DNA from 3 places in the Nocardia sp. bgisy134 genome. Region 2 is predicted to be linked to each of the others. Evidence: riboswitches for the same ligand, from Rfam matches in the RefSeq annotation. Region 2 holds a riboswitch; each other region holds the start of a gene.
What was found. A riboswitch is a leader RNA that binds a small molecule or an ion and turns the genes downstream of it on or off. The one in region 2 is predicted to bind S-adenosylmethionine.

Region 1 (7,089 bases), on a different contig from region 2:
CGGAGGCGCGGCGCAGCCGCACCGGCGGACTGCCGAGCCACGAGGAGCCCGCCTTGGCCTTGGACGGCGCGGCCGAGAGCACGGCGACCAAACCGTTCTTCGGCACCCTGCGGCCCGGCGCGGTCATGCCCGAGTTGCCGAGGAAGGCGCGCTTGCCGACCTTGGCCTCGCCGATGCGCAGCCAGCCGCCGCCGAGTTCGTAGCTCGCGATCATGGTGTCGTCGGCGAGGAACGCGCCGTCGGCGACCGTGGTGAACTTCGGCAGCAGCAGCACGGTCGACGCCTCGACGTGCTTGCCGACCTTCGCGCCGAGCAGGCGCAGCCACAGCGGCGTCAGCAGGCTGGCGTAGAGCGGGAACAGGAAATTGCGGGCCGCGTCGAGCAGCCGTTCGGTGGCCCAGGCCTGCCAGCCGACGCGGCTGCGCACCGGGTGGTAGCCCTCGGTCAGCCCGATGGCGAACAGGCGCACGAGGACGACGGTCGCCGCCGCGTACACGCCGAGCGTGACCAGCATGGCCACCGGCAGCATCGCGAAGGCGCGGACCAGTCCGCCGGTGAGCGTCACGGTTTCCCGCACCCACCAGGCCAGGAACGCGCCGCCCGCGCCGAGACCGAGAATCGGGAGGGCGGCGAGCGCCATCGAGGTGATGCCGAAGATCACGACCCAGTGCGGGGCGCGCGCCGGTCTTTGCGCGGGCCAGCGGTGCCGCGCGCGACCGACCTTCACCGCGGGGGAGCCCGCCCATTCCTGCTCGGCCTTCACCTTGCCCGAGACCGCGGAGCCCGGGGCGACCTCGGCGTTCTTGCCGATCTTCGTGCCGGGCAGCAGGATCGAGCGCGCGCCGATCACCGCGCCCTGCCCGATGACGATCGGGCCGATGTGCACGAGATCGCCATCGATCCAGTAGCCGGAGAGGTCGACCTCGGGTTCCACGCTGCACCCGTCGCCCAGTTCGAGCATCCCGGTCACCGGCGGCAGCGTGTGCAGGTCGACGCCCTTGCCGATGCGCGCGCCGAGCGCCCGCGCGAAGGGCACCATCCACGGTGCGCCGGACAGGTTCTCCGCGCCGCTCGCCTCGGACAGCCGCACCGCCGCCCACAGCCGCAGGTGCACCGAGCCGCCGCGCGGATAGCTGCCGGGCGTGATGCCACGCAGCAGGGCGCGCGATCCCGCCACGCACAGCGCCATCCGGCCGGGCGGGGTGATGAACAGCAGGAACGCGATCAGCGCCCACCACCAGGACAGCCGGGGCAGCCAGGGCAGCGATCCCGACCAGGCCGCGACATTGCCGACGATGGCCAGCCAGGTCAGCCACTGCAAGCCGGTCAGGGTGGTCAGCGGCACCGTGGCGAGCACTTGCACCCACTGGGCCAGGCGCGGGGTGGGACGCACCGTGCGTTCCTCGACCGCGGCGGCCGGTGCGCTGGCATCGAGCAGGTCGGCGAGCGCGCCGAGGCGCGGGTGGTCGTAGAGATCGGCGACGGCGATGCGTGGATAGCGCTCGCGCAGCGCGGTGACCAACTGGGCGGCGGCGAGGGAGCCGCCGCCGAGGTCGAAGAAATCGGTATCGGGACCGGTCGCCTCGGCGCCGAGGATGGCGTCCCACAGTCCGGCGACCCAGCGCGCGGTGGGGGAGAGACCGTCGTCGTCGGATTCGACGGGCGCGGCCTTGGGCAGCGGCCACGGCAGCGCGTCGCGATCGACCTTGCCCGACGTGCGGGTCGGCAGTTCCCCGACCACCGCGAGGCGCGGCACCAGCGGTGCGGGCAGCTGGTCGGCGAGCAGCTCGCGCGCGGCGTGCACGTCGAAATCGCCGTCCGGCCCGGTGAGATAGCCGATCAGGATCTTGTTGCCCGCCTTGGTGGTTCGGATCGCGGCGGCCGCGCCGGTGACGCCGGGCAGATGCTGGAGCGCGTTGTCGATCTCGCCGAGTTCGATGCGGCGGCCGCCGAGCTTGATCTGGTCGTCGGCGCGGCCGAGGAAGACGAGACCGGCGCGCTCGTTGCGGACCAGATCGCCGCTGCGGTAGGCGCGTTCCCAGCCGAGCGTGGCGAGCGGAGCGTACTTCTCGGCGTCCTTGGCCGGATCGAGATAGCGGCCGAGACCGACGCCGCCGATGACGAGTTCGCCGGATTCGCCCTCGCCGACGGGGTTGCCCTGCGCGTCGACCACGGCCAGATCCCAGCCGTCCAAGGGCAGTCCGATGCGGATCGGCGGCTCGCCGGTGAGCAGTGCCGCGCACGCCACGACGGTCGCCTCGGTGGGGCCGTAGGTGTTCCACACCTCGCGCACCGAATCCGCGTTGCCCGCAAGGCGTTCGGCGAGTTCCGGCGGCACGGCCTCGCCGCCGAAGATCAGCAGCCGGACCGGTTCCAGCGCCTCGGCGGGCCAGGTGGCGGCCAGCGTCGGCACCGTCGAGACGATGCTGATCTCGCGGCGAACCAGCCAGGGGCCGAGATCGGCGCCGGTGCGCACCAGCGCGCGCGGCGCGGGCACCAGGCAGGCGCCGTGCCGCCAGGCCAGCCACATCTCCTCGCAGGAGGCGTCGAAGGCGACCGAGAGACCGGCGAGCACCCGGTCGCCGGGCCCGATCGGCGCGTCCCGCAGGAACAGTCGCGCCTCGGCGTCGACGAAGGCGGCGGCGCTGCGGTGGGTGATCGCCACGCCCTTCGGAGTGCCGGTGGAGCCGGAGGTGAAGATGATCCAGGCGTCGTCTTCGGGGCTGGGTGGCGCGATATCGGATTGCTTTGCGGTGGTAGTTGTTTCGGTGCCGGAGCGAATACCGTCGGCGGTGGCGACGGCGCTGACTCGCGCCTCGCCGAAGACCAGCCGGGCCCGCTCGTCGGGATCGTCGGCGTCGACGGGGACGTACGCCGCGCCCACCCACAGCACGGCCAGGATCGTGACGTAGAGATCGCTGCTGCCCGAGGGCATTCGGACGCCGACTCGGTCGCCGGCGCGCACGCCTGCCGCGGACAGCTCGGCCGCGCGGGCCTCGATCGCGGCGAGCAGTTCGCGATACGTGATCAGGATCTCGCCGTCGTCGAGGGCGTGCGCGTCGGGATGGGTGTGCGCGGTCGCCGTCAGGATGTCGACGAGAGTCCGCGGCGGGGGCGTTGCCGCGCCACGCAGCAGGGGGTCGGACTGCGACCTTCCGGTCGTCGGGCTCTCGCCCGCCGCGGCTTCTACCTGCGGCTGGAGCATCACGTCCGGCCCACCTCTCATAGACCTGCCTTGCATTTCCCGACGGTTGTTTCACATGAGGGTTACCGATTGGCAAACGCCACGGTGACCAACTGACCACGGTACCCGCGGTATCGGTGAATCCCCGGGCGCGGCAGCGGCGCGCGGTGTGCCTGCGATCGGCACGTCGCTAGGCCGCCGAGGCCGCGGTCCCGAGACCGAGCGCGGTCAGAATGCCCGCGCTGGCCTGCTCGAGCCGATCGCTGACCTTCGGGCTGCGCAAGAACGCCACCGCGCGGGAGGCGAGCAGGGCGAGCAGGATCATTTCGACGGCGGCGACGGTGCATTCGACCGCGCCGAGCGCGAGGGTGTTCAGGAACGTGACTTCGGTCATGAACTGGGGCAGCACGGCCAGGTAGAACAGGCCGACCTTGGGATTGAACAGACACGAGACGACGCCCGCCGTGAACGCCGAGCGAACCGTCGGCGCACCGGCTTTCGCGCCGCCTGCCGACGCGCCGGAATCGAGCTCGGCATCGGAGCGCGCCCGTCGCTTGCGCAACTCCACCAGCGTGCGAATTCCCAAGTACACCAAATAGATTCCGCCGACGACTTTCAGCGCGCGATATGCCGTCGCGGACTGCTCCAGCAGTGCGGCGACCCCCGCGGCCACCATCACCGCCCACACCAGGCCACCGAGCGCCGAACCCACCGCCGCGGCGATGCCGGGACGGGCGTCCACGATCGAAAAGCGTAGCACCAGAAACGAATCCGGCCCCGGCGTGAGCGACAGCAGGACGCACAAGCCGACGAAGCCGATCAGCAGGGAGGGCGTCACCCCTCGAGTGGAACGCAGTTCGCTGCCCGGCGCAACCGACTTTCGGCCGCGAAATCCGGCGGTTGACAGAGCGGCGGGCGGTCTGTCAGTCTCGGAACAGGTCACGAGTATCAGCGCAAAGCCCCGGCTAGCTGGTCGGCAACCCTCCTCCGCGGTGGGGTGCTCCGGGTGACGACCTGGCCGCCGTCCGACCGGGCGCGGCAAGCGCGGACTCGGCGAATCTCCCGATTGCGAGTCCCTGACCCGACGGGATCACGTGATGACTGCTGTTGTGGGCCAGACCTGTGCCGCCCTCGCCCGCGTGTCGGGTGACGACCTGCCGGTGCCGCTCGTCCAGGGCGGAACCCGCACCTACGCCAACTTCGACTACGCCGCCAGCGCGCCCGCGCTGGCCCCGGTCACCGACCGGATTCAGCGGCTGCTGCCTTACTACGCCAGCGTGCACCGCGGCGCGGGCTACGCCTCCCGCATCTCCACCGAGTGCTACGAGGCCGCGCGCGGTTCGGTCGCCCGTTTCCTCGACGCCGCCGACGATCAGGTGGTGGTGTTCACCCGCAACACCACCGACTCGCTGAACCTGCTCGCCGCGTGTGTGCCCGGTGACACGGTGGTGCTCGATATCGAGCATCACGCCAACTTCCTGCCCTGGACGCGAAACGGTCGCCGCGTGGTGCGCGCCGCCGACACCGTCGCCGAGACCATCCGGTCGCTGGTGGCCGAGCTGTGCAGCAAGCCCGCTGCGCTGCTGGCGGTCACCGGGGCGTCGAATGTCACCGGCGAGGTGCTGCCGCTGGAGCGGCTGGCCGACATCGCGCACCAGTGCGGCGCGCGCATTCTGGTCGACGCGGCCCAGCTCGCCCCCCACCGGCGAATCAGTCTGCGCGAAAAGGGGATCGACTACCTCGCCTTCTCGGGCCACAAGCTGTACGCCCCGTTCGGTGCGGGCGTGCTCGTCGGCCGCCGCGACTGGCTCGACAAGGCCGAGCCCTATCTCGCGGGCGGCGGCGCGGTCCGCGCGGTGAGCGCCGAGCGCACCGAGTGGGCGCCCGCGCCGCAACGCCACGAGGCGGGTTCGCCGAACGTGCTCGGCGTGGCCGCGCTCGCCGCCGCCTGCGACGCGCTCGCCGCGATCGGCCCGGAGACGCTGACCGCCCACGAGCGCCTGCTCGCCGACCGTCTGCGCGACGGATTGTGTGCCATCCCCGGCGTCGAGACGCTGCGCATCTGGTCCGACGGCCCCGACTCGGTCGGCATCGTGGCCTTCACCGTCGCCGGTTTCGCGCCCGGTCACGTCGCCGCCTATCTCTCGGCCGAGCACGCCATCGGCGTGCGCGACGGTCGCTTCTGCGCGCACCCGCTGCTCGCCCGCCTCGGCCTCGACGGCGCGCTGCGCGCCAGCATCGGCCTCGGCACCACCTCCGCCGACGTCGACCGCCTCGTCGCCGCCGTCGCCACCCTCGTCCACCACGGCCCCTCCTGGAACTACGCCCAGACCGACGGCCTCTGGAACCCCGACCCCGAAACCCGACCCTTCACCGCCGACCCCGCCACCGGCGCCGCCCCCTGCCTCGTCGCCTAGGGGCGCTGCGGCGCGGCTTCGCGGCCGGTTGGGAGCGGTCTCGGCGGGATAGTATCGGCGAGACCGTTTCCCGACCTGAGGTTGGCCGTTGAGCGAACGGAGTGAGCGAATCATGTGCCAGCGCGCTATGCGCATGCCGGAGCCGAGCGTCAGCGAGGCGCAGGCATGAGCAATCTGCCTGCGTGGGCGACCGATCCGGGTGCGTTGCTCATCACCGAGGCGGGCTACGACGCGCTGCCGGAGGATGTGCAGCGTCAGATCGAAGTGCTCGACGGTCATGTCATCTTCTGCCGCAGTGGCAGTTTCCAGCACAACAATGTGGCTCGGCGGCTGGCCAACGCTTTGGAGCGGGCGCGCCCGGCCGAACCGTGCACCGGAGTCGTCACCGATTTCGAGATGCACTACGTCAACGGCAGGCCGGGTAGTCCTGGGTTCTCCTTCCGCAGGCCCGATGTGGTACTGCACCGGTGCGTCGAGGAGGACCGCAAGCTCACCACCGCCGACGCGCTGCTGGTCGTCGAGGTCGTGTCACCGGGTTCGGAGTACACCGACACCGTCGACAAGCGGGCCGAGTACGCGCACGAGGGGATTCCGCTCTATCTGGTGGTGCACCTCGACGCCGAGCGTCGCGTGAAGATCGTTCAGGAGTACCGACTGGACTGGGCGAGTCGCACCTATCGGCTCGCCGAAACGCATCAGGACGCCTTGCGACTGACGGGTCCGTTCCCGATGGAGGTCGCGTTCAAGGAGTTGGACGGTGACTGAATCCGCTCAGTCCTCCAGCGAGGACGGGCGGTGGTAGCGGCCGTTGTAGTAGAGCAGCGGTGCGGCGGCCGGTTTTTCGTCGGTGTTGTCGTGGACCCGGGTGACCAGGCCGACGACGAAGGTGTGGTCGCCGATGGGGATGAGCTGCTGGACCAGGGCGCGGATCCAGATCGGGGTGCCGTGCAGGACGGGTTCGCCGGTGTCCAGGGTGGTCCACAGGGAGCGGTCGGTGAAGCGCTCCTCGGCGGAGCGGGCGAAGCGCTTGGCGATGTGCTGCTGGTGTTCGCCGAGGAAGTGGATGACCACCGAATCGGCGTCGAGCATCGCGGCCATGCTGGACGAGGTGTGCGCGATGTTGAACGACACCAGCGGCGGTTCCAGCGAGAGCGAGGCGAACGAGGTGGCGGTGAAGCCGACCGGTCCCTTCTCGGAGCAGAGCGTGACCACGGTGACACCCGCCGGGTAGTGGCGCATGGACGCGCGGTACTGCTCGGCGGTGATTCCGCTCAGATCGTCGGGGATCCGGACGCCGGTGGGCGGGGGCGGTGCTTCGGTCACATGACGAAGCTACGCCCGATCCGCCCGCGCCGGGCCGGGCAATTGTTGTTCGATTGCCGTTCGCCCGGGAAACCCGCAGGTCGCGGGAGGATGTGAGACTCAGTCCACATCGATGGGCAGGCCCGCGGTGATCCGGATCAGCTCGCGGAACGACGTGCGGAACAG
Region 2 (7,089 bases):
CAGGCTCTCGTGCACGGTGACCGAGGCCAGATCGTGGTAGTCCAGTCCGGCACGGCGCAGCTTGGACTCCGAGAGATCGAATCCCAGCGGCTCGATCAGGTGCAGCTCACAACCGGTCCCGGCGACCAGGCGGATCGCGTTGCCGGTGTTCGGCGGAATACACGGCTCATGGAACATCAGGCGGAACACGGAATCAGTCAATCAGGCCGGCCGTGGAGGGTTTCGGAGCGGGTGCGGGTGGCAGGGGTTCATCTGCAAGAATCGGTGCCGTGACCGATGTCGACGCGTCCGCCGGACGACACGCAGGCGGTAGCCGTGCCGCGCAGTTCCTGCGCTGTCACCTGCCGATGGTGGCCGTGATGCTGGTCGTGCTGGTCGCGGTGGTGTTCGTGGCCTCGGATCGCTGGCGCCGCGGCGCGTTGTTCTTCGGCGGTGCGACGCTGTTGGCCGCGACCTTCCGTTTGTGCCTGCCGAGCGCGCGGGTGGGGCTGCTCGCGGTGCGCAGCAAACCGTTCGACGTCGGCGCGCTGAGCCTGCTCGGCTCCGCCATCGTCTTCCTGGCGGCCACCATCAACACCCTCGGTGTCGGCTGATCCCTCCGAGCGTTTCGACGCCGTCGCTGGACGGCGCGCGCTGGTTGGGTGGCACCGGCCGAGAAGCACAGCGACGCGCGAAACCGCTGTGTCCCAGCTGGTCTCGTGCGACGGGGAGGCTGTGGCTACCGGTTCTCGCGCGCCAGGCGCATGGTCTCGATGAGCAGTTTGGAAACGGCCGCGGCCTCGGTGAGGAATCCGTCGTGGCCGTCGCGGGAATGCACTACTTCCAGTCGATCGCAGCCGGGCAGCGCGTCGGCCAGTTCCTGCTGGGTGCGCAGCGGGTACAGGCGGTCGGAGTCGACGCCGCCCACCACGCACGGCACCGGCGTCGCGGCCAGCGCCGCTCGGATTCCGCCGCGTCCACGACCGACGTCGTGCCGGTTCATAGCCTCGGTGAGCAGCACGTAGGTGGCGGGATCGAAACGCTTGCAGAGCTTTTCGGCCTGGTGGTCGAGATAGCTCTGCACCGCGTAGCGGCCGCCGCGCCACGGGTCCTCGGAGCCCTGCGCCCGATTCTCGAAGCGGTGGTCGAGTTCGCCCTCGGTGCGGTAGGTCAGGTGCGCGATGCGGCGGGCGATGCCCATGCCGGTCCTCGGCGTGCGGCCAGTGTCGTGATAGTCGCCGCCCTGCCAGTCCGGATCGGCCTTGATGGCCGCGATCTGGGTGGTCTGGGTACCGATCTGGTCCGCGGTGGCGCGGGCGCCGACGGCGAGCACCAGCGCCGCGGCCACCCGCTCGGGCTTGCCGATCATCCACTCCAGCACCCGCATGCCGCCCATCGAGCCGCCGACCACCGCGGCGAGCCGCTCGATGCCGAGCAGATCCAGCAGCGCGGCCTCGGCGGTCACCTGATCGCGGATGGAGATCTCCGGGAAACGCGAGCCCCACGGTTCGCCGTCGGGCGCGGGCGAGGACGGTCCGGTGCTGCCTTTACAGCCGCCGAGCACGTTGGTCGCGATGACACACCATTCGTCGGTGTCCACCGGCGCGCCCGGTCCGACCATGCCCTCCCACCAGCCGGGCTGCGAGTGCACGTCGTCGGGCGTGCCGACGACGTGCGAGTCACCGGTCAGAGCGTGCTCGACGAGCACCACATTGTCCAGGGCGGGGGAGAGTTCGCCCCACCGCTGCACCGCGAGGTGCACGTCCGGGATCACCGTGCCGCTTTCCAGCCGCACGTCCCCGATGGCGATCACGCCCGGCCGACCGTCCGGCGGTGGCAGCAGGTCGACACCGGACGCCGGGCGGGCGGGGCTCTGATCGGTGCTCACGGTCACGTCGTCGCCGCCGTGAATCCGGCGCGCAGATCGGCCAGAATGTCGTCGATTCCCTCGATGCCGACGGCGAGACGGACCAGTCCCGGGGTGACGCCGGAGGCCAGTTGCTGCTCGGGCGTCAGCTGGGAGTGCGTAGTCGAGGCCGGGTGGATCACGAGAGAACGCACATCCCCGATGTTAGCGACGTGGCTGTGCAGGACTAATGCGTCCACGAACTTCTTGCCCGCGTCGACGCCGCCGCGCAGTTCGAAGGAGACGATCGCGCCGGTCCCCTTCGGCGCCAGCCGCTTGGCCCGCTCGTGCCACGGCGAGTCGGGCAGCCCCGCGTAGAAGACGGATTCGACGGCGGGGTGCTCGGCCAGGAATTCGGCGACCGCCTGCGCGTTGGCGACGTGGCGCTCGACGCGCAGGCTGAGCGTCTCGATGCCCTGCGCGATGAGGAAGGCGTTGAACGGCGAGACCGCCGCGCCCAGATCGCGAAGCAGCTGCACGCGGGCCTTCAGCGCGTACGCGGGTGCGCCGAGATCGGCGAAGACCGCGCCGTGGTAGCTGGGGTCCGGGGTGGTGAAGCCGGGGAAGCGGGACTCGCCGTTGTCGTCGCGGACGGTCCAATCGAAGGCGCCACCGTCGACGATCACGCCCGCGACAGCGGTGCCGTGCCCGCCCAGGTACTTCGTGGCCGAATGCACCACGATGTCGGCGCCGTGCGACAGCGGCTGGATCAGGTACGGGGTGGCGACCGTGTTGTCCACGATGAGCGGGATCCCGGCGGCGTGCGCGACCTCGGCGATGCCGGGGATGTCGAACACGGCGCTGCTCGGGTTGGCGATGGTCTCGCCGAAGAACGCCTTGGTGTTGGGCCGGATCGCGGCGCGCCACTGCTCGAGATCGTCCGGGTCCTCGACGAACGAGACCTCGATGCCGAGCTTGGGCAGCGAGTAGCGGAACAGGTTGTAGGTGCCGCCGTAGAGGTGCGGGCTGGACACGATGTGGTCGCCCGCGGCGGCCAGGTTCAGGATCGCGTAGGTCTCGGCGGCCTGCCCTGAGGACAGCAGGAGTGCCGCGACGCCGCCTTCCAGAGCGGCGATGCGCTGCTCGACCACGTCCTGGGTCGGGTTCATGATCCGGGTGTAGATGTTGCCCGGTTCGGCGAGCCCGAACAGCGCGGCCGCGTGGTCGGTGTCGCGGAAGGCGTAGGAGGTGGTCTGGTAGATCGGCAGCGCGCGGGCGCCGGTGCTCTGATCGGGGGCTTGGCCCGCGTGGATCTGCTTGGTCTCGAAGGACCACAGGGCAGGATCGAACTCGGCCGCGACGGGGTCGGTCATGTCATGCTCCACAAGAGTTGTTCGCCGGAACTAACGAGATCGGGAATGCGGTCTATCCACAACAACACAATTTCCGGGAACCTCCTGACAGCGCGCTTGCCCTCGACCGTCGAGGGCCCGGTCATCACCCGGAGCACCCCACCGCTGCTGGAGGGTTGCCGTCCAGCGAGCCGGGGCTTGGCGCTGGCACTCATGACCTGACGGACATGGTAGCTGGCGGGCGGTCAATGACCGAAATTCGTAGCCGATCTCACTTCGCCGATTCGGCAGGCGGTTCGGTGCAGACCCGCATGAACTCCGCGTACGCGTCGAGCAAGGTCTCCTTCGACGCACGCACCGCGGTGGCCGGATCGCCGTCCATGATCAGCGCATCGTGCGCGTCCATCGCCAAATGGCACAGCATCTGCCAGGTGGAGACGATCAGCCGGACGGAAAGCGCCCCCTGCGTGGTGTCGAGGCGCTCGGCCAGCACGGCGGTGATGGCGTCGGATTTGTTGTCGGCGAACTCCAGCGCGCGGCTGTTGACCGAAGGGCAGTCGCGCGCGATCCGCTGCATCTGCTGAAACCTGCGGAACGAGACCGGCGAGTTCTCGGTGGCAGCGTCATCGATCACCCGCAGGTAGGCATTGCACAGCGCGCGCAGTTCGTTGCCGCCACACGGCTCTTCTCGCAACTTGTCGGCAACCATTTCGCCGAAGTCGAGGACGGGCGCGAGGACGATGTCCTCCTTCGTCTCGAAGTAGCGGTTCACGGTGCGTGGCGAGACGTCGGCCGCGTTGGCGATCTGCTCGACCGTTGTCGCGTCGAAGCCCTGGGCCTCGCAGAGCTCCAGCGCGATGCTCGTGATCCGCATCCTGGTCTGCTGCTTCTTGCGCTCGCGCAGGCCGATCGGGCGTTCTCGCATCGCGGTATCGCCGCATCCTCGGTTCGCAGGCGCGGCGTTGTCCCCGGTCACGGCGGGATTGCCGACCGTGTCCGGACTCGGCGTCGGTGATTCGAGCATCTCCCCACTGTAACGCAGATCCCACATCAACTGTCCTATCCAGGCAAATGTCTGACTGCGACATTTTTCTATTGACGCCAAATGTCGGCCGATGACAGGATTGCTGCCACGCCACTTCGGACGATTGAGGAGACAAAGTGAGCGAGACTTCGACAGCCGTGCACGTGCCGGAGGGCCGGCGCGACTCGGCCCGCTGGCTGGCATTGGGGGTGATCGGTCTGGCCCAGCTGATGGTGGTCCTCGACGCGACCATCGTGACGATCGCGCTGCCATTCGCGCAACGTGACCTGGGCATCAGCGAGGGCGACAAGCAATGGGCCCTCACCGCGTACACACTGATCTTCGGCGGACTGCTGCTGCTCGGCGGCCGTCTGGCCGACTTTCTCGGCCGCCGCCTGATCTTCATGGTCGGCCTGGTCGGCTTCGCCGCCGCGTCGGCGCTCGCGGGTCTGGCGCAGAACGGCGCTCAGCTCTTCGCGGGCCGGGGACTTCAGGGCGCCTTCGCCGCACTGCTCGCACCCGCGGCGCTCGCGCTGGTCTCGGTGACCTTCACCGAGGCGAAGGAACGGGCCCGGGCCTTCGCGGTGTTCGCGGGCATCTCCGCGGGCGGCGCGGCCATCGGGCTGATCGCGGGCGGCGCGCTCACCGAATACGCGTCCTGGCGGTGGACCCTGCTGGTCAACACCCCGATCGCGATCATCGCGCTGGTCGGCGCGCTCGCGTTCGTGATCAAGGACGTGCCCGTCGCCCGGACCGGCGGCTACGACGTGCCCGGCGCCGTCACCGTGACGGCAGGCCTGATCGCCATCGTGTACGGCTTCAGCCGCGCCGCCGAGCACGGCTGGACCTCGGGCGGCACCCTCGGGCTGCTCGCGGCCGGGCTCGCGCTGCTGATCGCGTTCGTCGTGATCGAGCGTCGTTCCTCGAATCCGCTGTTGCCGCTGCGCATTCCCGGGGAGACCAACCGCGGCGGCGCGCTGCTCGCCGCGTTGCTCATCCCCATCGCGATGTTCGCGATGTTCCTGTTCCTGAGCTTCTACTTCCAGGTCACGCTCGGCTACTCGCCGCTGAAGGCCGGTGTCGCGTTCCTGCCGTTCCCCGCGGGCATCGCGATCTCAGCGGGCGTCACCAGCGCGTTGCTGCCGAAGCTCGGGCCGCGGCCGCTGATGGTGGTGGGCGCCGCGCTCGGCGTGGTCGGGCTGATCTGGCTCGCGCAGCTGAGCTACGGCGACAGCTATGCCGCGGGCGTGCTGCCCGCCCAGCTGCTGATCGCGCTCGGCATGGGTCCGCTGTTCGTCGGGATGCAGGCGGTCGCGCTGCACCGGGTGGACGAGGCCGACGCCGGTGTCGCGAGCGCGTTGCTCAACGCGGCCCAGCAGGTCGGCGGCGCGGTCGGCACCGCGCTGCTCACCACGATCTCGGTGCAGGCGGCGAAGGATTACTTCGCCGACAACCCGACCGTCAGCGACCTGGCCGCCCGCGCCGCCATCCACAGCTACGACGTCGCGTTCTACGTCGGTGCGGGTTTCTTCCTCGCCGCGATCCCGGTGATCGCGCTGATGATCAAGGCCGGACCGGAGCACTTCGCCGAGGACGCGGAGGAGGGCGCTCGGATTCCGATCGCGGTCTGATTCGGACCGGGCATAGCCCGCGCATCGGATCCTCGCAGATCCGGTGCGCGGGCGGTGTCGCCTCCGGCGGTCGTCCAGTTCCCGCCCAGGTCGGAGTGGTCGATCGCCCCGGGATGACATTATGGAGAAAGTGGTTGGGGTCACAGGGGGGCTACTCGTCGGTAACTCGGCGCGTCGTCCGCACAGTGGGCCCTCCCCGCACGGTGAGATCGTCGGCAGCAGTACGCTTGTCTTGCTTGCACCACACGTCCCGCAAACAACGCGGTACATATACGTTGTCTGTTGAACAGCTGGGGTCCGCTCACAAGCGTCTTCGCCTGGCCGTGCAATAAGGGCACCATCCTAGGAGGACACGAAGATCCATGTCCAAGATCAAGGTTGAAGGCGCCGTCGTCGAACTCGACGGTGATGAGATGACCCGGATCATCTGGCAGTTCATCAAGGACAAGCTGATCCACCCGTACCTCGACGTGAACCTCGAGTACTACGACCTGGGCATCGAATACCGGGACAAGACAGACGACCAGGTCACCATCGACGCGGCCAACGCCATCAAGAAGCACGGCGTCGGCGTGAAGTGTGCCACGATCACGCCGGACGAGGCCCGCGTCGAGGAGTTCGGCCTCAAGAAGATGTGGCGCTCGCCCAACGGCACCATTCGCAACATTCTCGGCGGCACCATCTTCCGCGCGCCGATCATCATCTCCAATGTTCCGCGACTGGTTCCCGGCTGGACCAAGCCGATCATCATCGGCCGCCACGCCTTCGGCGACCAGTACCGCGCCACCGACTTCAAGGTCTTCGAGGCGGGCACCGTCACCCTCACCTTCACCCCCGAGGACGGCAGCGAGCCGATCGTGCACGAGGTCGTGAAGATGCCGGAGGACGGCGGCGTCATCATGGGCATGTACAACTTCAAGAAGTCCATCGAAGACTTCGCGCGGGCGTCGTTCAACTACGGCCTGCAGCAGAACTACCCGGTGTACATGTCGACGAAGAACACCATCCTGAAGGCCTACGACGGCATGTTCAAGGACACCTTCCAGGAGGTCTTCGACGCCGAGTTCAAGAGCCAGTTCGATGCGGCGGGCCTGACCTACGAGCACCGTCTCATCGACGACATGGTCGCCTCCTCCATGAAGTGGGAGGGCGGCTACGTCTGGGCCTGCAAGAACTACGACGGCGACGTGCAGTCCGACACCGTGGCCCAGGGCTTCGGTTCGCTGGGTCTGATGACCTCGGTGCTGCTCACCCCGG
Region 3 (7,089 bases), on a different contig from region 2:
CAGTTCGTCGATGCCGACCCGCTCCAGCAGCGCCTTCGCCTCGCGCTCGACCTCGGCGCGGTCCCTGCGCTGGGCGGTGAGCGGCGCGAGGGTGACGTTCTCCAGCACCGTGAGATGCGGAAAGAGGTTGAACTGCTGGAAGACGAAACCGATGCGGGAACGCTGCTTGCGGACGTCGCGGTCCGAGAGCGGATGCAAGACGTTGCGCCGCAGGCGGTAACCGATCAGCTCGCCGTCGATGTGCACGGTGCCCGCGTCGACCGGCTCCAGGTGGTTTAGCACCCGCAGCAGGGTCGACTTGCCCGATCCGGACGGCCCGATTACGGCCACCACCTCGCCCGCGCGCACCGTCAGGTCGATGCCGTGCAGGATCTCGGTGCACCCGAACGACTTCCGCACGCCGTTGACCTGCACGGCGGGCGTCTCCAGCGCGGTCATCGGGTCGCTCCCCGCGGCGCGGCGGAACCGGACTCGGCGATCTCGCGGACTCGCTGACGCAGCTTCCGCCATGGCGTCGGCGGCAGGGTGCGCTGCGCGCCCTTGGCGTAGTGGCGCTCGATGTAGTACTGCGCCACCATGAGAATCGTGGTCAGCACGATGTACCAGACCGTGGCGACCATGAGCAGCGGCACCACCCGGCCGTTGCGGCCGTAGATCACCTGGACCTGGTAGAACAGCTCCGCGATCGCCATCACCGAGACGATCGAGGTGCCCTTGAACAGGCTGATCACCTCGTTGGTCGCGTTCGGCACGATCGAGCGCATCGCCTGCGGCGCCACGATGGTGCGGAACTGTCGCAGGCGCGGAATGCCCAGCGCCGCCGCCGCTTCCAGCTGGCCGGGATCGACCGAGATGAGCCCGGCGCGGATGATCTCGGCCGAGTACGCGGCCTGGTGCAGCGCGAGACCGATCACGGCGGCGGTGAATCCGCTGATCACGCCGTTGACTTCGAAGGTGAGGAACGACGGTCCGAACGGGATGCCCAGCGAGAGAGTCTGATACAGGTAGGCGATGTTGAACCAGAACAGCAGCTGCACGATCATCGGGATCGAGCGGAATGCCCAGATGTAGACCCACGCGATCACCTGCAGCACCGGATTGTTCGACAGCCGCGCCACCGCGAGCAGGGTGCCGATCAGGAAGCCGAGCGCGGTGCCCCACAGGGTCAGTTCCAGGGTCACCCGCAGTGCGGTCAGAACCGACTGCGCGGTGAAGTATTTCGCGAACGTCGGCCAGTCCCAGCCGGGGTTGGTGACCAAGCCGTGCACGAACTGGACGAGCAGGACCAGAGCGACCGCGCTGACCACCCAGCGCCACGGATGGCGGGTGCGCGCGACTGTGGGAGCGGTCTGTGCGCGGTCGGAATCGGCGCTGAGTTGCGCGACGCGGTCACCGGTCGACGCCGCGGTGTCGGGTGTCGCCGTGGCGGCGTCGGCCACCGCGTCGGCGAGCTGTGCGTCGGTGAGCTCTGCGTCGTCGAGTTGTGTGGCGTCGAGTTTCGCGGTGGCGTCGCGCTGTGCGGTGACGTTTGGCTGTGCGGTCGCGTCGCGCTGTGCGATGACGTCTGGCTGTGCCGTGACGCTGCGCTGTGCGGTGGTGTGGCCGGGTGTGGAGCCGGGTGGTTCGGCGTCGGACGCCGCGGCGGCGTCGGGTGCGAGAGACGCACTCATGTTCGGGCCCTTCGGAAGATCTCAGACGACCGCGCCTGGCGCTGGTCGGGTCGTCACCCGGCCAGCGACGGGTGCAAGGTCTGGCGCGTCAGCGCGAACAGCTGGCTGGGGTGGGACGGCAGGTCGTGTCGGGGTGTCGCGTCCGGCGGGCGCCACTGCGGGGGCAGATCATTCGGTCCTCCATCGTTCCTGGCGGAAGCACCCGCACCCGGTGGCCGGGGGGTTGCTGCGACGTCGGCGAGCCAGGTCTCTCAGTCGCTCTGGATGGTGTTGCGGACCCCGGTCCGCTCCGGGTGCAGCAGGGGTCGAGCCGAATCATCATGCGGATCAGGGCCGGAGCCGGACAAGGTTAGAAATCAGGGTGAGCACAGCCCTTTCGCCGCGCATCGCGGAGTGTGATCATTTGCGCGGTCGGCGGTTCCCGCACCGGATACCGCGAAGCGCTTGTCGTCGCGACGCCTCCAGCGCAAGCCAACGCTCCAGCGCAAGCCGACACCCCAGCGCAAGCCAACACCCCAACGCAAGCCGACGCGCCGAAAGCTTGCCAATTCGTGAAACGGCTGCTGAGCGAGTTTGCCGGAGTACGGTGTCCTCACCGTGCCGACGATGAGGAGCACCGCTGTGACTTTGTTGCGCCGCTTCACCACTCTCACCGCCGCCGCGACCGGCTCGGTCGCGCTGGCCTTCGGCGTTTGCGCCCCCGCCGTGGCGGCGCCCGCCCCCGCGCCCGCCGCCCCTGCGGCCTCGGCCGAACTGCCCGGCAAACAGCAGGCAGCCGCGCCCGGCGATCTGCTCGGCGCCTATCAGTCCACCGTCGAGGCGCTGCGCGGCTTCGGCATGGAGCCGTTCCTGTATCCGACCGCCGCCGCCTTCTGCGGCAACGGCAGCACTTTCGGTATGGTGCCCGCCGTTGCCGGTGCGATGCCGGGCCCCTGGCCCAAGACCACCGTCTCCATTCCCGGCCTGGATCTCACGGCGGTGAAGTCCGGTCAGACCATGTTCACCTTCGTGCCCTACGGCCTCGGCGCGGAGAGCCGCAACACCGCGGGCATGCAGGTGGCCTGGCTGAACGTGAGCAACGGACGCAGCGGCATCACCCAGATGGGCCCGCTCGCCGACATCTTCCGCACCATGGTCCCCGCCGCGGTCCCCGTCGAGCTGCGCGCGCAGACCGAACGCGCCATCCAGGACTTCTTCTTCGCCGCCCTTCCCGTCGGCGGTATCCGCGCGGTCCCCGTCGACACCGGCAAGGGCACCGTCCTCGCCGCGGTCTTCGGCAGCGTCGACAACGGCGATCGCACCTGCTTCTTCCTGCCGACGGTCGGCATCACCTCGGTGCCGTAAAGCCTGGCGGCACACCTGTTCACCGGACACCGGCTCGGTCCTCGGACCGGGCCGGTGTCGTGTGTTCAGCCCGCGTCGACCAGCGCGCGGCCCTTCCAGCGCAGCGCGCCCCGGCGTCGGGCGCGATGCGATCGCAGGACGAGGCGCTGGTACGCGGCGATGGAGAAGGGGTGCGCCGCCGCCGCGCATACGTCGGAAAGACGGAGGGGGCCACCGGATTCGAGCGAGCGGGCCAGCAGGCGGCCGGTGACGGCGGCGGCGTAGCCGAGCGCTCCGGCCCGGCGCGTCGCTCCGCTGCCGAGAAGTGCGGCCAGCGGGGGAAACCAATAGCCAAGGGCCAGTACCGTTCCCACGGCCGCGGCGGCCGAGCCGGAACCGCCGTAGGCGGACCAGAGCCAGCGTGTGTAGCCCGCCTCGACCTCGTCCGCGCCGCGATACATGCGGGTGCGCGCGAGCGGTCCCGCGGCGACGAGATGGGTGGTGCGACCCGCGCGGCGCAGGGCGCGGGCGATGTCGAGATCCTCGGTGGGGCTGCCCGCTACCGCGGCGTGACCGCCGACGGCGCGGTAGGCGTCGGTGTCGAAGGCGAGGAACTGGCCGCAGGCGACGGCCGTCGAGGGGCGGTGGCCGCGGTTGCCCAGCACGATCGGCAGCGTCGACGCCCAGGACCAGCAGAGCAGCGGCTGCACGAGCGCCTCGGCGACGGTCTCGGCCCGCTGGGCGGGCCACGGGGAGATCAAGGCCGCGCGCCGATCGCGGACCGCGCGCGCCGCCGCCGCGACGGCTCGCGGGGCCAGCCGCACATCGGCGTCGAGGAAGACCAGGATCGGCGCGTCGGCGAGTTCGGCGAGGCGGGCGCACGCCGCGGCCTTGCCGGTCCAGCCCGGCGGCGGATCGGATTCCGAGCGGATCACCTCGAATCGGGGATCGCCCGCGATCGCTGCGCTGGCGACGGCCGCCGTGTCGTCGGTGGAGCCGTCGTCGAGGATCAGCACCCGCAGGTCCGGCACCCCGGTCTGGGCGCGCAGGTCGGCGATCAGCGCGGGCAGCCGCTGCGCCTCGTCACGAGCGGGCACGCAGACGGTGACCGGTTCGGCCGCTGCGGCTTCCGCGTCCAGGCGCGGCATCGAGAACCGATTGACCGCCGCGATTCCGCATCCCGCGAGCGCGACGGCCGCACCCACCCGTCCGCTCAGCGCAACTGCTTGACCGACTGCCACCAACGCCGCCAGGAGAACTGGTGCTCGGGCACCTCGGGCGCGGCCGGGTTGCGGTCCATGTACGCCATGGCGGCGACGATCGCCGCGACCGCGAGGGTGATGCCGCCGACGATGCCCGCCCAGCCCGCGAAGGAGCGGGTGTTCGGGTCGGCATAGCTCACCTCGGCGCGCACCGTGGACACATCGCCCGGCGGCAGCTTCCACGAGACGGTGGAATCGCCTTCGCGGTTGCCGTTGGTCTTGGCCACCCTGGCCGGGAAGGCGACGGTGAACTGCACGTCGGAGCCGTGCGGCGGAACGGATTTCAGGTCGACGCGCCCGTTCAGGCTGACCAGGTCGCCGCTGCGCTGGAATTGCAGCTGGAACATGCCCTGCGTCTGCTCGGACAGCATGCCGAGCTGCTGCACCTCGCCGAAGGAGAGGTCCTCGAAGAAGACCTTGCTGCCCACGTACCCGTCCTGGCTGTAAGGCTCGACGCGGATCTTCGCCGCCAGCGTCTCGGGCGCTTTGAGCTGCGGTCCCTTGTCGTCGGGCCCCGCGGGCACCACGGCGGCCACGATCCGCCCGGACACCCGATCGTTGGACGACACGCCCATCGATGCCTGCACCCGCAGGCACCCGGCCAGCGCCGGAGCCAACAGCGCCGCGAGCAGCACGGCCGCGGCTACCCGCACCCGGGTGCGTGGCGCGCGCCGCGTCGGTCGATCCGGGACATCGGGCATCGGGATGGCGGGACTCGGTTGCACGGCTCACATCGTGCCAGGCCGAACGCCCGAATCGCCACGCGGCAGCCGCGACACGACGGCACGCCGCACCTTCCGGCGCGGCGCCGCAGCGCGCCCCGCCCTGTAATACGTGCTCGCTCCGTATCCGGCCGCTCGCCGCCGAGCCGAGCTCGAACAATTGACTGTTTGGTAAATTTTGCTCTGCGAGTGGGCGCCGACAGCGCTCGGGGAAGGTGGGAACGGTCGTGGCGGGATCCGCTGGAACCAAGGGAGTGCCACGCGCAGAGCGTGAGGCGCAGATCCTCGACGTCGCGGCCGCCGAGATCAGCCGGGTCGGCTATGCGGGTCTGTCGCCCGCGGTGGTGGCCGCCAAGGCGGGAGTCTCCAAGCCGCTGGTGTACGCCTACTTCGAGACGAAGGACGGCCTGTACGTGGCGTGCGTGCGACGGGCGGCGACGACGCTCGGCGACGCGATCGATGCCGCGATCGACGGCCCCGCCACGCTGGAGCTGGCCGAACGCACGCTGGCGGGCATCTTCGGTGCGCTCGAGCCGCGCCCGCACGATTGGCACGTCGTCTTCGACCGATCGCACCCGGACGAGGGGCCCGCCTCCGACGCGGCCCGCGCCGCCCGGCGCCGCATCGCCGAGCAGGCCAATCGCGGGGTCGCCGCCTTCCTGGCCGGTCGCGGGATCACCGATTCCGACGATCTGTCCGCGTTCGCGGCCGTGTGGATGGGAACCGTGACGGCGCTGGTCGGCTGGTGGTTGCGGAACCCTGGCGAGACCGCGGAGGCGATGACCGCGCGCACCCGCCGCCTGCTCGCCGCGCTCGCCTGACCTGCTCCGGCCGTCGCCGCGCCCACGAATCCCGAACGGCGCCGGCTCATTGCTCGTGCAGGTTGTTACTCGTGCGGGCCTAATTGCTCGTGCCGGGACCGATGCCGGGCCAGGTGGATCAGCAGCGGCACCCCCAGGGGACTCATCCCGAGGGCGCCGTACCAGGCCGAGGACGGCAGATCGAGGAAGACCGCGTGGGCGACGAGGGAACCGAGCCAGGTCCAGAGGAACACCGCGACGGGAACGGCCAGGGAGGCGGCGGAACGCGCCCGGGTCGGCGCAGGAGCGGCGCGATCCCAGACCGCGAGCAGCAGCGCCATCAGCAGGCCGACGCAGCACCAGCCGAGGTAGTTGGTGAGCGGGATGTCGGCCAGGCCTGGCAGCCCGGAATCGGTGTCGCACCAGGTCCATTGGCCGTCGGCGACCATCTGCGGATCGAGGTACAGGTCCCAGCCCACGGCGCCGATCGTGGTCAGTGCGACCCGCACCGAGGTCCGCCTGGTCACGATGCCCGCCACGATCCACACCGGATACATCCCGCCGGTCCAGGCCAACGGCACCAGCAGGGGCACGCCCGCGAGGGCGGGCCCGATCCGGTCCTCGGCGTACTCGTAGCAGCCGAACGGGATACCGGTCGCCACGCCGAGCATCTCCGCGAGCAGGCCGACGCCGGAGACGATCACCAGAAAGCCCATCGCGTAACGGGTGCCGCGGGTGGCGGCGGCGTGCGCGAGCGCCGTGCCCGCGGAGAGCAGCACGATCACCACGGTGATCCGGTCCCGCGCCGCGCCGTCGGTGAGCGGATAACCGATCTGGGCGAGCACGAGCAAGACCGCGAGCAGCACCGGCGCGGGGTGGCGCACCGACCGCACCCGCGACCACGCCCGCCGCGCGCGCGTCCGGTGTTCCCGCGTCCGCATCCCGGAGGCCGTCATCGTCTGCGCGGGAAGGGGAATCGCCTGCGCCTGGCGTCGCGGAGGGCGAGCCGTGCCGCGGTGCGCCCGCTCGCGCCGGAGACGCCGCCGCCGGGATGGGTGGACGCGCCCGTCAGATACAGGCCGGGCGCACCGGGCACCCGCTGACCCGAGAGCTCGGGCAGCGGCCGCCACAGCATCATCTGGTCCAGCGACATCTCGACGTGCATGACATTGCCGCCGCGCAGCCCCATCTCCCGCTCCAGGTCGACCGGCGTCTGCACGAACCGCTGACGCACACTGGACGCGAAACCCGGTGCGTAGGACTCGACTTCGGCGATGATCCGGTCGCCCTCGCGCTCGGCGTGCTCCGCCCA

Region 1: linked by a shared signal. The riboswitch ahead of AC3ERS_RS14060 (aminotransferase class V-fold PLP-dependent enzyme) and the one ahead of AC3ERS_RS06010 (bifunctional o-acetylhomoserine/o-acetylserine sulfhydrylase) in region 2 are both predicted to bind S-adenosylmethionine.
Region 3: linked by a shared signal. The riboswitch ahead of AC3ERS_RS03950 (amino acid ABC transporter permease) and the one ahead of AC3ERS_RS06010 (bifunctional o-acetylhomoserine/o-acetylserine sulfhydrylase) in region 2 are both predicted to bind S-adenosylmethionine.

The regions. Positions count from the first base shown of each region.
Region 1 covers NZ_JBYIRW010000006.1:302,513-309,601, reverse strand. The annotation lists gene AC3ERS_RS14070 (Pls/PosA family non-ribosomal peptide synthetase) at 1-3,226, opposite strand, end outside; gene AC3ERS_RS14065 (LysE family translocator) at 3,375-4,022, opposite strand; SAM riboswitch class IV at 4,122-4,235, shown strand; gene AC3ERS_RS14060 (aminotransferase class V-fold PLP-dependent enzyme) at 4,282-5,601, shown strand; gene AC3ERS_RS14055 (Uma2 family endonuclease) at 5,767-6,366, shown strand; gene AC3ERS_RS14050 (flavin reductase family protein) at 6,373-6,840, opposite strand; gene AC3ERS_RS14045 (YbaK/EbsC family protein) at 7,024-7,089, opposite strand, start outside.
Region 2 covers NZ_JBYIRW010000002.1:546,366-553,454, forward strand. The annotation lists gene AC3ERS_RS05995 (tRNA (cytidine(34)-2'-O)-methyltransferase) at 1-189, opposite strand, end outside; gene AC3ERS_RS06000 (DUF3017 domain-containing protein) at 348-593, shown strand; gene metX (homoserine O-acetyltransferase MetX) at 719-1,867, opposite strand; gene AC3ERS_RS06010 (bifunctional o-acetylhomoserine/o-acetylserine sulfhydrylase) at 1,870-3,198, opposite strand; SAM riboswitch class IV at 3,286-3,396, opposite strand; gene AC3ERS_RS06015 (TetR/AcrR family transcriptional regulator) at 3,449-4,201, opposite strand; gene AC3ERS_RS06020 (MFS transporter) at 4,339-5,832, shown strand; gene AC3ERS_RS06025 (NADP-dependent isocitrate dehydrogenase) at 6,195-7,089, shown strand, end outside.
Region 3 covers NZ_JBYIRW010000001.1:883,382-890,470, forward strand. The annotation lists gene AC3ERS_RS03945 (amino acid ABC transporter ATP-binding protein) at 1-438, opposite strand, end outside; gene AC3ERS_RS03950 (amino acid ABC transporter permease) at 435-1,439, opposite strand; SAM riboswitch class I at 1,848-1,941, opposite strand; gene AC3ERS_RS03955 (hypothetical protein) at 2,277-3,014, shown strand; gene AC3ERS_RS03960 (glycosyltransferase family 2 protein) at 3,080-4,246, opposite strand; gene AC3ERS_RS03965 (LppM family (lipo)protein) at 4,207-4,956, opposite strand; gene AC3ERS_RS03970 (TetR/AcrR family transcriptional regulator) at 5,205-5,798, shown strand; gene AC3ERS_RS03975 (carotenoid biosynthesis protein) at 5,864-6,718, opposite strand; gene AC3ERS_RS03980 (phytoene desaturase family protein) at 6,730-7,089, opposite strand, start outside.